3 regions of the Peribacillus asahii genome follow, and region 1 is predicted to be linked to each of the others. Evidence: riboswitches for the same ligand, from Rfam matches in the RefSeq annotation. Region 1 holds a riboswitch; each other region holds the start of a gene.
The links. Region 1 has a riboswitch for cobalamin ahead of BAOM_RS04175 (ribonucleoside-diphosphate reductase subunit alpha). Riboswitches for the same ligand answer to the same signal wherever they lie in the genome.

Region 1 (4,577 bases):
AAAAAGATGCGCTTAGACATAGACATTTCCGTACATGGAATACGAAAGCAGGCGGTGATTTTCTTGAAGCACGCCGCATTTTCATGGCAAATGATGATGTAGCAATCGGTATTGCGCGGCCCAATCGGCAGATGAAGTATTTTTATCGAAATGGTGAAGGAGATGAACTGCTATTTGTACATGAAGGAATCGGCAAAATTGAAAGCATTTTCGGAGAATTAAGCTTCACCCCCGGTGATTATCTTGTCATCCCAATCGGCACGACCTATCGTGTTATGCTTGAATCAGAAGAAGCACGATTTTTAATTCTTGAATCTAATTCGGCAATTGTACCGCCCAAGCGCTATCGAAACGAATTTGGACAATTGCTTGAGCACTCTCCATTTTGCGAGCGCGACTTTCGCACCCCGGAAAGATTAGTGACGAAAGATGAGAAAGGAGAATTTGAAGTGCGCGTCCGTGCACAAGGAATGCTTACATCCTATACGTATGATTTCCACCCGCTTGATGCAATCGGATGGGATGGGTACTTGTTTCCATACGCGTTCAGTATCCATGATTTTGAGCCGATAACAGGCCGCGTTCATCAGCCGCCGCCAGTCCACCAAACGTTTGAAGCACACAATTATGTTGTTTGTTCCTTCGTACCTCGTATGTATGATTATCACCCAAAAGCCATTCCCGCTCCATATGTTCATAGCAATGTAGATAGCGATGAAATGCTTTATTACGTAGACGGCAACTTTATGAGCCGGCGCGGGGTTGAAAAAGGATCTATCACTCTGCATCCAAGCGGTTTGCCGCATGGGCCGCATCCTGGGAAAATTGAAGCTAGTATCGGCAAAAAAGAAACGCTCGAACTCGCGGTCATGGTCGACACATTCCAACCGCTCCATATTGTAAAAGAAGCACATCCAACAGAAGATAACAAATATATGAGCAGCTGGCTTCCTTAATCCATCTTCTACAACGGCAGCAACAATGGATGAACGATACGAGCAGTAAATGCGATGAAGTAAGTTCCTTCAACCATTAAGCTGTCCCAAAAATACGTTTACATGTAAAAAGGCTGCCCGAAAGCAACTTTCGAACAGCCTTTATTCTACAAATTATTTTGTAAAAGCATCCGTTAATACTGGAACGATTTGCTTTTTACGAGATACAACACCTTTAAGCGTTGCTGCGTTGTTTGTTAATGATACATTATAAGCTTTTTCAACTGCGCTTGCTTCTTTACCAAGTGCAAGACCTACAGAATCATTATTTAAAATATCTGTTACAACGAAGAAGAATAAATCTAATCCTTTTTCGTCAATCACTTTATTAATCACTGCTTCGATCTCAGCTTGACGAGCAAGTACATCATTTGTATCTACCGCATTTACTTGAGCGATTTCTACTTTTGCTTCTCCCATTGAGAATTCTTTTGCATCAAGAGAAATTAATTGCTCTACTGTTTTGTCGCTTAAATCTGCACCAGCCTTAAGCATTTCTAAACCGTATATTTGAGCATCTACACCAGCAATCTCTGCTAATTCTTTTGCAGCTGCTACATCTTGGTCTGTGCATGTTGGTGATTTAAACAATAATGTATCAGAAATAATAGCTGATAACATTAAACCAGCAATTTCTTTCGGAACTGATTTTCCATTTTCTTTATACAATTTATTTAAAATCGTTGCTGTACATCCAACAGGCTCAGCACGATAATATAACGGATCACTTGTTTCAAAGTTAGCAATACGGTGATGATCAATAACCTCTAACACTTGTACTTGATCGATATCATCTGCACTTTGTTGACGTTCGTTATGGTCAACTAAAATAACGCCAGCTGCTTCGCCAGCTACTTTTTCAACAAGGCGAGGCGCATCGAAATTAAATTGCGTTAATGCATATTGTGTTTCACCATTTACTTCACCTAAACGAACTGGTTCAGCTTCAACACCTAATTGTTTTTTTAAATCAGCATAAGCGATACTAGAACAAATTGTATCTGTATCTGGATTTTTATGTCCGAAAATAAGTACTTTTTCCACGTTATTTCTCCTTTTGTGTAAAATTTTATTGGTAATCTTCCTTTGAAAGGATACCATATGTCCCCTCTATTCTATCACAATTTTAGCCATTTTAAATTCCTAATATTCCTTTTTCCTACTTTTTATATAGGTTAAATAATATAATTCATCCTTTCTATGCTCAAAAATAAATAGTTGAAATTTAGCAAAAGATAGATTATGATAATACTTGCAATCAATACTAGATATTGACAAAAATAAACCAAAAACATCTATATATTGATATATAAAGTAAAGGTGCCAGAGATGGCTAAATAGGGAATCCGGTGAGAATCCGGAACTGTCCTCGCAACTGTAAATGTGACGAAATGAGAAAGCCACCGTATTAATCGGAATACGGGAAGGACTCAAAGTAGAGAGATCATAAGTCAGGAGACCTGCCTATACTTCATTCTAGTTTCTTATTCTTCGAGGATTGAGATGATGAAACGATTGCCTAAAAGCTATCTTTACTAGTCTTTTATTTCAGTCGTTTAATCCACTCATTCTTGAGTGGATTTTTTTATTTACCTAAAATATAAAAAGGAGGCTTCTTCCCTTGACTACTCTAACAAATTCAAAAGAACAAAGCATGTTGCAGCTGGCTTCCCTATCAAATGATTTCGAGCATACACTCCATATGGATAAATACAAACAACGCTTTCAAAAATGGTTGGACCGACAAACAGATGTAAGTGCTGCACAAACGTCTAAGAAGCTTATCCAAATGGCACTTGAGAACGTCGATATTGATGCTCCAGACTGGACATTCGTTGCTGCTGCAGAATTATTACACTCTATGTATCGAGAGGCGCAAATCAATCGCGGATATACAGACACTTCTTACGGCCCGTTCTACGATTTAATCAAACAGCTATCAAGCGTACAAGAAGGACAACGTTACCCTGTTTATAAAGCGGAATTACTAGAATCCTATACAAAAGCAGAAATTGATGAATTAGGCCGCTCTATTGACCCTGAGAAGGATAAGCTTTTCTCTTATATTGGCATCTATTTGCTAAATGACCGTTACTTAGCTCGCCCTGAGAAAAATGCTGTCTATGAGTTACCGCAAGAGCGCTTTATGATTATCGCGATGGAAATTATGCGTAATGAACCGAAAGACAAACGTCTAGATCTAATTAAAGAAGCCTACTGGGCGATGTCTAATCTTTACATGACCGTTGCCACTCCTACACTATCGAATGCAGGAAAAACGCACGGACAACTAAGTTCTTGTTTTATTGATGCTGTAGAAGATTCCATTGATGGCATTTATCTTTCAAACTACGATGCCGCAAAAGTATCCAAGTTTGGCGGCGGCGTTGGATTATACGTAGGAAAAATTCGTTCTCTTGGCTCAGATATTCGCGGCTTCTCTGGAAACAGCTCTGGCACTACTCCTTGGATTCGCCTATTCAATCAAACAGCGGTTAGCGTAGACCAGCTTGGACAACGAAAAGGTGCGATTGCTATTTACTTAGATGCCTGGCATAAAGACATTATGAGTTTCCTAGACTTAAAAACACAAAACGGGGATGACCGTTTGAAAGCTCATGATATTTTTACTGGGGTTTGTATTCCTGATTTATTTATGGAAGCGGTTCGAGACCGTAAAGAATGGTACTTATTCGATCCGCATAGTGTGAAGCAAAACCTCGGCTTCTCTCTTGAAGATTTTTACGATGAGGAAAAGGGCAACGGAAGCTTCCGTAAGCACTACGCACTCGCTGTTGAAGCAGCGGAACATGGTAAACTCCCAAGCTATGCTTACGAAAAAGTACAAGCGATTGATGTCATGAAAGGAATTATGATTTCACAATTAGAAGAAGGAACTCCTTATATGTTCTATCGCGATGAGGTGAATCGGAAAAATCCGAATCGTCATAAAGGAATGATTTATTGCTCGAATCTATGTACCGAAATCGCCCAAAACCTAAGTCCGACATCGATTACAGAAGAATATGAAACAGAAGATGGCGACATTGTTATCGTAAGAAAAAGTGGAGACTTCGTCGTTTGCAATCTTTCTTCTATTAATTTACCGCGTGCTGTTGAAGCGGAAGTTCTAGAACGCTTAATTCCTATCCAAGTACGCATGCTTGATAATGTGATCGATATTAATACCTTACCTGTTAAACAAGCCAAGATTTCTAACCAACGTTATCGTGCGATTGGCCTCGGAACATTCGGATGGCATCACCTGCTTACAGTCAAAAAAATCTATTGGGAATCGGAAGAAGCTATTCAGCTTGCTGATTCTCTATACGAAACAATCGCTTACTTAACGATTCAAGCATCATGCGAACTAGCAAGAGAAAAAGGCAGCTACCGTTATTTCGAAGGTTCAGACTGGCAGACTGGTCACTATTTCGAACTACGCGACTACCATGATGAGAAATGGAACGAACTGAAACAAAACATTCAACAAAACGGAATTCGTAATGGATATTTGATGGCTGTTGCACCGAACTCGTCCACTGCAAAGATCGGAAATTCTACAGACGGCATCGATCCATT
Region 2 (4,577 bases), 960 kb from region 1:
CCAATATCATGATTCAACATTTCTGCTAAATTCGTAATGGTAATCTCCTGACGCTCGCGATACGCACTTTTCACTAGCCCTACCGGCGTATCTGGCGAACGATATTTCAGTAAAATCCGCTGTGTTTCAACAATTTGTCTTGTTCGACGACCACTACGCGGATTATAAAGCGCAATAACAAAATCCGCCTGTGCCGCTGCTTCAACTCGTTTCGCGATCAGCTCCCACGGTGTTAAGTGGTCACTCAAACTAATCGTACAAGAGTCATGCATAACGGGTGCCCCAAGTAATGATGCACAGGAATTAATCGCTGAAATCCCAGGAATAATTTCAATTTCAACACCTGTTGCTTCTTTCCATCCCTTTTCAATTAAGACCTCATACACAAGGCCCGCCATTCCATAGACTCCTGCATCACCGCTTGAAATAACGGCTACTTTCTTGCCGTTTTCCGCTTGTTTTACCGCTTCTTGTGCACGCGATACTTCTTCTGTCATTCCTGTACTAATAATCGCTTGATCAGTTAATAAATCTTGAATCAATTCCACGTATGTTTTGTAACCGATAATGAAATCACTTTCTTGAAGTGCTTCCACAGCTCGCGTTGTAATATGTTTAAAGTCCCCTGGACCAAATCCAACAACAAACAGTTTCCCTTTTTGTGCCATACAAATATCCCCCTTCGTAATCCGTAATCTAGGATTCTACTTTTTTCTTTGAAATCCCTACAATAGCAGCTGCTGCTGGATTAGGTGACATTTCTCCATTCACAAATTCATATACTTTGTGTGTTTCAAGACTAGGTTCATGCATATCCCGAACAATTTGGCGGCCAATTTCAGGCGAATCAACTCGATACCAATTACCCTCTGGATAGGCAATAACGATACAAGCATCTTTGCATCGTCCATTGCAACGAGTTCGTGTCGTATGAATCTCTTCATCCAATCCTAGTAAACTAATTTCATCACGAACGGCTTGTGTCACTTCTTCGCCACCTTTTCTCATACAACTACTTCCGTTACAGATCAGTAGATGAGACTTTGTACCTTTTAAATTCCAAGTTGTCATATGTTTCCTCCTATTAGGCAGAAGAGAATAAAAAAAACCTTAACTCTCTTGAGTTAAGGTTTTTAAAAAGCTAAAAAATAACATGTACTAGCATAAACATGCCGCTCCATATATTTGACAGCCTCTACCCTTCCCTCCGAAAAGTATTACTTTTTCACTTAAAAGCAGGTTTCCTGGCTTACGCTTCTCTTTATTCTTGTCCCTTCCCGGTTTGCACCAGTGGTATTGACAATTTCATCAGCGTTACAGTAGCGGGGGCTGCATCGGATTCTCACCGATTTCCCTATTATCCCTAGCATGACACTTTGGGCACTTTTAAATTTATATTCAATTGTTTTATAACAATATTCTCTCAATTCGTAAAACTGTACCTATCATATACCATCTTTTTAAAATTTTAAATAGATAATTACAACTTACATATAAATCTAGCCTGTACAGGGAAAATAGTTCAGCAAATATTCTCCGCTTTTTGTTCCATTTTTTCTAAAAAAATCAATATTTTTCTATATTTCATTTTTGAAATACAATCATTAAAAAAATTTTTATAGAAGAAGCAATTCTCTCATGGTACACTATGCTAGAAATCTTAAAACTTTATAAACTTTACGGTGCTAAATTTTGATATTTGGCTTAAAAGGGAAGTCGGTGCAAGTCCGGCGCGGTCCCGCCACTGTAATGGGGAGCATCATTACTTACGTAAGAACCACTGTCTACTCTAAGATGGGAAGGTTGTAATGATGTCGTGATCCAGAGCCAGGAGACCTGCCATAAAGAGTAAAACTGTTTCAACCTACGAGGATGGGGATACGGATATATAGCTAGTCAGTGTTTTTTAATCACAGTCCTGCTACTATTCAGTTATGCACTTCTTTCAAGGATGAAAGAAGTGCTTTTTTGTTTTGTACATAATTTTACAAAGCTCAGACGCACTCTCACGTTCTTCAGGGATAACAAATGAGGAGGTGATGGCAGCGGCAAAAAAGTACGTAAAACGCTGCCGATTGTTTTTCTAGAATAGCAAAGATTAAAAAGGAGACCTGTATGAAAACATTGAATTGGAAAGTTCTTTATTTTATCGCATTATTGCTTTTCGTTCCTAATAAAGCCTCCGCTATGCATATTATGGAGGGATTCCTCCCTATTGAATGGGCAATCTTCTGGTGGGCGGTTACCCTCCCATTTTTAATTCTTGGTTTCCGTTCGATTCGTAAAAGCATCAAAGAAAACCCTGAAACAAAAATGATGCTTGGTTTGTCAGGGGCTTTTGCCTTTGTTCTATCCGCACTGAAAATTCCATCCGTTACCGGAAGCTGTTCTCACCCTACTGGAGTTGGCTTAGGTACGGTGCTGTTTGGACCATTTGCAATGAGTATCGTCGGATCAATCGTCTTATTATTTCAAGCTTTATTACTTGCTCATGGAGGATTAACAACGCTTGGAGCGAACGCTTTTTCCATGGCCGTTGTTGGACCGATTATCGCCTATCTTGTATATAAAGGCGCAACAAAAGCTGGCTGGTCTTTTTCCGTGGCTGTTTTCTTAGCAGCAGCACTTGGCGATTTAGGAACATACATCATGACGTCTGTTCAACTTGCTTTAGCATTCCCTTCTGAAGTTGGCGGTTTCATGGCTTCTTTCACTAAATTCGCTGGAATCTTTGCGTTAACACAAATTCCATTAGCAATCAGTGAAGGTCTATTAACTGTTATTGTTATGAACTTCTTAAAAAAATATAATGTAAGCGAATTGAAAGCACTGCGCGTTCTAACGAAGGAGGCCCGTTAAGATGAAAAAAAATCTATTACTGCTCGGATTAGTAGTCATCCTAGCGATTTTCCCTCTGTTTATTCAAAAAGGAGCTGAGTTTGGCGGAGCTGATGGCGAAGCAGAAGAAGCCATTGGCGAAATCAATTCAAGCTATGAACCTTGGTTCTCTAACATCTGGGAGCCGCCAAGCGGGGAAATTGAAAGCTTATTATTCGTTCTTCAAGCAGCAATTGGAGCTGGATTCATCGGCTACTTTATAGGGTATGCAAGAGGAAAACATAAATCAAAAAAAACAGAAAGCCCATCTAAACATGTTGTTAATCGATAAATATGCGTATTTCAATCGTCTAAAGCATATTCACCCCGTAGAGAAGATGACATTCGCGCTATTCCTTCTCCTGTTTGCTTTAACTGTCAAAGACACGATTGTTTCACTCATCACCTTCACTGTGACGAGTGCTTTTATCATTTTGGGGGCAAAAATCCCGCCTCGTTATTATATTAAATTGCTGCTTCTTCCAGGGTTCTTCCTTTTATCAGGAATATTCACGATTCTTATTTCGTTTGCTAGTGTTGAAACGGTGACTCCTGACACACTATGGTCTGCGGAGTTAGGTAATTGGAAAGTATTCATCACAGAAAACAATATTGAAATAGCAATGAATCTTATTTTTGTTGTATTGAGCAGTATAAGCTGTTTATACTTTTTAACGTTAACAACACCCGTTAATGCGATTCTTCAAGTGCTGCGTAAACTAAAGGTACCGCAATTACTCATTGAAATAATAGAAATTACGTATCGCTTTATTTTCGTGTTTTTAGAAACGGCCATACATATTTATCAAGCTCAAAATTCTAGACTTGGCTATATGACAACGAAAAAATGGCTGCATTCGCTTGGGTTATTAATTTCTTCTTTGTTTATTAACGTTTTTAAACGAGCGAAAGAGCTGACAATCGCAATGGATTCACGTGGATACACAGAGGACATTATGTATATAGACGACAACTATCAGTACTCAGCTGTAAATTGGCTAATTATTACGACCATTATCGCTAGTATCGTGGCGGTCTATCTATTATTTGGAGGGACTTTATAATGGACGAGCTTTTTTTCAAAATTGACCAGCTCACCCATCGTTATGTCGATGGTACAACAGCGTTAAAAAATCTTTCTCTCTCCGTTAAAAAAGGGAAGAAAATTGCCCTATTAGGAAACAACGGAGCCGGTAAATCCACTTTATTTCAACATTTAAACGGAATCTTGCAGCCCACAACAGGCTCCATTTTATTCAAGGGAGAACAGGTGCAGTATAATCGAAAGTTCTTGATGACATTAAGAAAGCAAGTAGGTATTGTCTTCCAGGACCCCGATTCACAGCTGTTTTCTGGAAATGTACGACAAGATATTTCGTTTGGCCCAATGAATTTAGGCTGGTCGCAGGAAAAAGTACACAAGCAAGTAGAATGGGCAATGGAGCAAACAGAAGTAACCGCTCTGCAAGATCGCCCCATTCATTTTTTAAGCTTAGGACAAAAAAAACGTGTCGCTATTGCCGGGGTATTAGCGATGAATCCGGAAGTTTTCATTTTAGACGAACCTTCCGCAGGCTTAGATGCCTATTATTCAAAGCAAATCATGCACATTCTCCGCGATATTCATCAAGAGGATAAAACGATTATTCTTTCCACTCATGATGTTCACTTTGCTTATGAATGGGCAGATGAAATCATCG
Region 3 (4,577 bases), 1.4 Mb from region 1:
AATAATACTTCCACCTAGCATAAAAGCAAAACTTGTCCCTATCATCGTCACAATTGGTAAAAAAGCATGCTTGAGCACTTGAAAAACTAATATTCGTCTCTTGGACATGCCCCTTGCTCTAGCCGCTTTCACAAAATTTTGGTTCATCATATCCAACATACTTGTCCGTAACACTCGAGCATACACGGTTCCTAATCCTAACCCCAGTGTTAGCGCTGGTAACACGAGATGCTGCCAAGTGCCATTTCCCATAGAAGGAAGCCAGCCATATTGCACAGAAAATAAATAAATGAATAGAAATCCTAACCAAAAAGAAGGAACCGCAGACCCGAAAAGAGCCATAAGTCTGCCGATTCTATCTAATATCCCTGCTGAATAGATAGCTGTTGAAATTCCTAAACTGAGAGTAATCACTAGCATAATCAATAAACCAGCACACGCTAGTTCTAAAGTAGCCGGTAACCTTTCGAATAGTTCATCAACGACGGGCTCTTTAGAAACATAGGAGTTTCCCCATTGCCCAGTGAAAACCTCCTTGATCCATTGGACATATTGACTCCCTATAGATTCTGTTAATCCTAGCTCCGAGCGTAATGAGTCTAGTGCTTCTTTTGATGCAGGAACATCATTCACTTTTAACATAATCGTAGCCGGGTCTCCAGGCGATACTCTTAGTAGTAAAAAAGTAAGCGTAGCGACGCAAAAAACAACAAAAACTAATTGAATCAAATGTTCTATGAAAAACTTAATCATCTACACTATTCCACATCAATTTGTGAATGATTATAGTAATACTCAATCGGATGAGCAACAAATCCTTTTAAACCGTCTCTAACAGCAAATACCGTATTCGGGAAAACAATAAATGACTGTGGAATATCTTTATTAATTTCCTCTTGTATTTGAATAGCTAATTGATTGCGCTTCTCCAAATCCGTTGTTTGACTTAACTGATTAATCATTTTATCAACCGAAAGAGACACATACTTACTCACATTTGATTCACTATTAGATTGATAAAATATTTCTAAGAAGTATTGTGGGTCACCTGTATGTGCTGTTAACATGCTGTACATTGATAAATCCCAATCCTCATTCGCTAATGTATCATCAATATTCTCTACTTGACGAATATTGATTTTCATTCCTTCAGCTAATAATTTATTTTGAATTACTTCTGCCATTACTGTTAATTCTGGACGCTGTGGAAACGTTAATAATGTCGCTTCAAATGTCTTTCCTTCTTTTTCCCACATGCCCTCAGAATTTTTCTTCCAACCTTCTTGCTGCATTAACTGATTAACAGATTCTGTTTCTTCTTTATTTTCCACTTTGCCAAATGGCAAGACAGGAGAAAATGTACTATGGGCTACAGACCCTTGTCCTTTCATGACTGAATTCACAATCTCTTCACGTGGAATCAACATATCAACCACTTTCCTCAATGCTAACTCTTTAAATAGAGGAGATTCCATATTGTACATCAGCATATGTGTTCTTAATGATGTAGCGGTTAACACTTCAAATTTTTTATTCTTCTCTAAAACATCAATATGATCAACAGAAATATCGGTTGCCCCGTCTACATCTCCAGATTGTAAAGCCATTAGTCGCGTATTAGCATCAGAAATAAATTTAATTGTCACTTCAGATAATAATGCTTTCTCGCCCCAATAATCTTCATATCGTTCAACAATAAGTGATTGATCTTGATTAAATTGTTTAATTTTAAATGCCCCTGTAAAGGCAGGATAGCTATCTTTATCATTAATTGTTGCTACATCTACGATGATTGTTGCTGGGTCAGCTAAATGCGCAATTAAAGCCGCATTCGGTTGTGTAGTTTCAATTTTCAACTCAGTATCTGACACGGCTTCCATCGATTTAATTTGTAATAAATCTTTCGCTTTTGGGTTTTTATCGATAGAACGCTGTAATGAGTCTTTTACGCTTGTAGCATCCATTACTTTCCCATTATGAAAACTTACATTTTTTTGCAATTGAAATAACCATGTTGTGTCATTTTCTTGTTTCCATGATTTTGCCAGCCAAGTTGTAGGCTCCAATTCTTCATTTAATTTAATTAATGTTTCCGCTGTTCCAGAGCGCATAACTTCCCAGCTATCACTACCATGTGGGTCAAGGCTTGCTGGACTCCACGAAAAAGCTAAGGTTGCTTTTTGGTTTGAATCTTCTTCATTAGTACCTTTGTCTGTTGATGTTTCATCATTTCCAGCACATCCTATAAGTGCTAGAAAGCATAAAGCAAGAACCATCCATAATCCTAAGTTTCGTTTCCTATTCCAATTCTTCAACATGTTCTTCCCCCTATAAAATGATTAAAAACAAAAAAGCATTTCTGACTATATAAAGAGGTCAGAAATGCTTTTAATGATAAAAATAGGGAATCTACACCTATAATCATCCATAGATGATATACGTACAGACTTGTGATTATCAGCACACTAACCACCTCCCTAAAAATCCCGTAGGTCTAACAGTGATGTTCAAATAGGTAGGTCTCCTGACTCAGGGCATTCACTCTCAATCCTTCCCAGGTGTTACCCCAGTGGTTTTTCTGAAAGCTCACAGCATATCATACTGTTTCCCTACACAGTGGCGGGTCCGTGTCGGAATTAAACCGACTTCCCTATTAAGCAAACGAAACTTCCTAAAGCTTCATTGTGCACCTATTTTCTACATATGAAATTTTTAACATTCTGTTATTTCAAACACTTATATTCTAATTAAAAATAATAGTTATATAATTAACGATTGTCAATGGAAAACTAGACATTCTAGTTAATAATGCACATGTATCAAGACAGATGCTTTTCAATGAAACAACAATGGAACATTTTAATCTTTCTTTCGGAACTGGATTCTATCCTACATTCCATTTTATGCAGGCTGCTTACCCTGAATTAAAGAAATCTAAAGGTAAAGTGATTAACTTTGCTTCAGGTGCCGGAATTGATGGACAACCTACACAAACTTCTTATGCAGCCGCAAAAGAAGCGATCCGCGGAATTTCTCGTGTTGCCGCAAACGAATGGGGCCCAGATGGAATTAACGTCAATTTAATCTCACCTATTGCGCTTACTCCGGGCGTTCAACAATGGCGTGAAAATGATCCAACATTATACGATGCAATGATTAACAAAATTCCGCTTCGTCGTCTTGGTGACCCAGAATAAGATATCGGTCGAGTAGCTGTTTTCTTAGCCGGCAGCGATTCAGATTATATGACTGGACAAACACTTATGGTAGATGGCGGTACTATTAAATTACGTTAAGGAGGAATTTAGCATGGGAAGATTAGATAATAAAGTGGCTATTATAACAGGTGGAGCATCAGGTATTGGAGAACGCATGGTTGATTTATTCAGCCAAGAAGGGGCAATCGTCATTGCCGCTGATATTAACGAAGCTGCACTGGAAAAAGCAAGTCAAAAAGAAAATGTGTATGGAATGAAATTAAATGTAGCTTCGGAGGCTGATTGGGAAGCTTTAACGAAAGAAGTAAACGAACGTTTCGGGAAAATTGATATTCTCGTGAACAACGCAGGGATTTCTTCAGAAAAACCTTACCAAGAGATTGACATTAATGATTGGGAAAAAATGATGGACATTAATGGATTTGGTCCATTTGCCGGCATGAAACATGTTACTCCTTATATGGCAGCGCAAAGGAAAGGCTCAATCATTAATATCTCTTCTTATACAGCTCAAATCGGTCAAGGCTTTAATCATTACTCAGCGTCTAAAGGTGCAGTACGTGCTGTATCTAAGGCAGCTGCAACAACTTTTGGTTATCAAGGAATACGTGTAAACGCCCTATTCCCTGGAATTATTGAAACACCTATGACAAAATCGTTAGAAACATCAAAAGAACTTCTAAACCGTTTAGTTCAAGCAACTCCCCTTCAACGATTAGGTCATCCGGAAGATATTGCAAATGCAGCATTATTTTTAGCACCTGATAAATCGTCTTATATCACTGGTCAGAATTAATTATTGACGGCGGCTTTTCTGCTCAATAAAATTAATTATATGGTCGTACGAACCTTTTCCGCATGCACTTCCTGTTTCGACAGGGAGCTTTACTGGATGTCAAGTATCGTAATAGACCCCTTAAATACAAAGGGGCTTTTCCTATTAAATAGGCTTTGTTAAACAATATTGTTGATTATACAACGACCTATAACAGAGCCATTAAATAAAAGAAAGGGGTGATAAGAGATGACAAAACAAACAATCTTTGAATTGATTCATATGATGGATCAATTAACGAATAATATGATTATTAAATGGAATAAAATGTTCAAAGAGAACCTAGGGATTTCCCATATTCTCGTACTAAATTATCTTAAAGAAAATGGAAAAAGCCGGCCATCAGATATCGCAAGAGCTTTAGGATTAACTCCTCCCTCTTTAACTCACTTATCTGAAAAACTCGTACAAAAAGAATTGGCCACACGAGTTGTTGATGATGAGGACCGAAGAATTATTTATTTAGCGATTACAAATAAGGGCGTTGAAATGGTTCAGATAGCACATGAAACAGGAAAGACATT

Region 2: linked by a shared signal. The riboswitch ahead of BAOM_RS23050 (energy-coupling factor ABC transporter permease) and the one ahead of BAOM_RS04175 (ribonucleoside-diphosphate reductase subunit alpha) in region 1 are both predicted to bind cobalamin.
Region 3: linked by a shared signal. The riboswitch ahead of BAOM_RS21175 (ABC transporter substrate-binding protein) and the one ahead of BAOM_RS04175 (ribonucleoside-diphosphate reductase subunit alpha) in region 1 are both predicted to bind cobalamin.

Annotation. Positions count from the first base shown of each region.
Region 1 is NZ_CP026095.1:822,896-827,472, reverse strand. Features, by position in the region: gene BAOM_RS04185 (homogentisate 1,2-dioxygenase) at 1-956, shown strand, start outside; gene BAOM_RS04180 (manganese-dependent inorganic pyrophosphatase) at 1,110-2,039, opposite strand; cobalamin riboswitch at 2,297-2,477, shown strand; gene BAOM_RS04175 (ribonucleoside-diphosphate reductase subunit alpha) at 2,650-4,577, shown strand, end outside.
Region 2 is NZ_CP026095.1:4,685,477-4,690,053, forward strand. Features, by position in the region: gene cobJ (precorrin-3B C(17)-methyltransferase) at 1-668, opposite strand, end outside; gene BAOM_RS23045 ((2Fe-2S) ferredoxin domain-containing protein) at 697-1,071, opposite strand; cobalamin riboswitch at 1,218-1,403, opposite strand; cobalamin riboswitch at 1,664-1,858, shown strand; gene BAOM_RS23050 (energy-coupling factor ABC transporter permease) at 2,116-2,859, shown strand; gene BAOM_RS23055 (energy-coupling factor ABC transporter substrate-binding protein) at 2,861-3,169, shown strand; gene cbiQ (cobalt ECF transporter T component CbiQ) at 3,153-3,941, shown strand; gene BAOM_RS23065 (energy-coupling factor ABC transporter ATP-binding protein) at 3,941-4,577, shown strand, end outside.
Region 3 is NZ_CP026095.1:4,288,327-4,292,903, forward strand. Features, by position in the region: gene nikB (nickel ABC transporter permease) at 1-753, opposite strand, end outside; gene BAOM_RS21175 (ABC transporter substrate-binding protein) at 759-2,318, opposite strand; cobalamin riboswitch at 2,498-2,709, opposite strand; partial or broken gene BAOM_RS21180 (SDR family NAD(P)-dependent oxidoreductase) at 2,784-3,296, shown strand; partial or broken gene BAOM_RS21185 (SDR family NAD(P)-dependent oxidoreductase) at 3,310-4,043, shown strand; gene BAOM_RS21190 (MarR family winged helix-turn-helix transcriptional regulator) at 4,243-4,577, shown strand, end outside.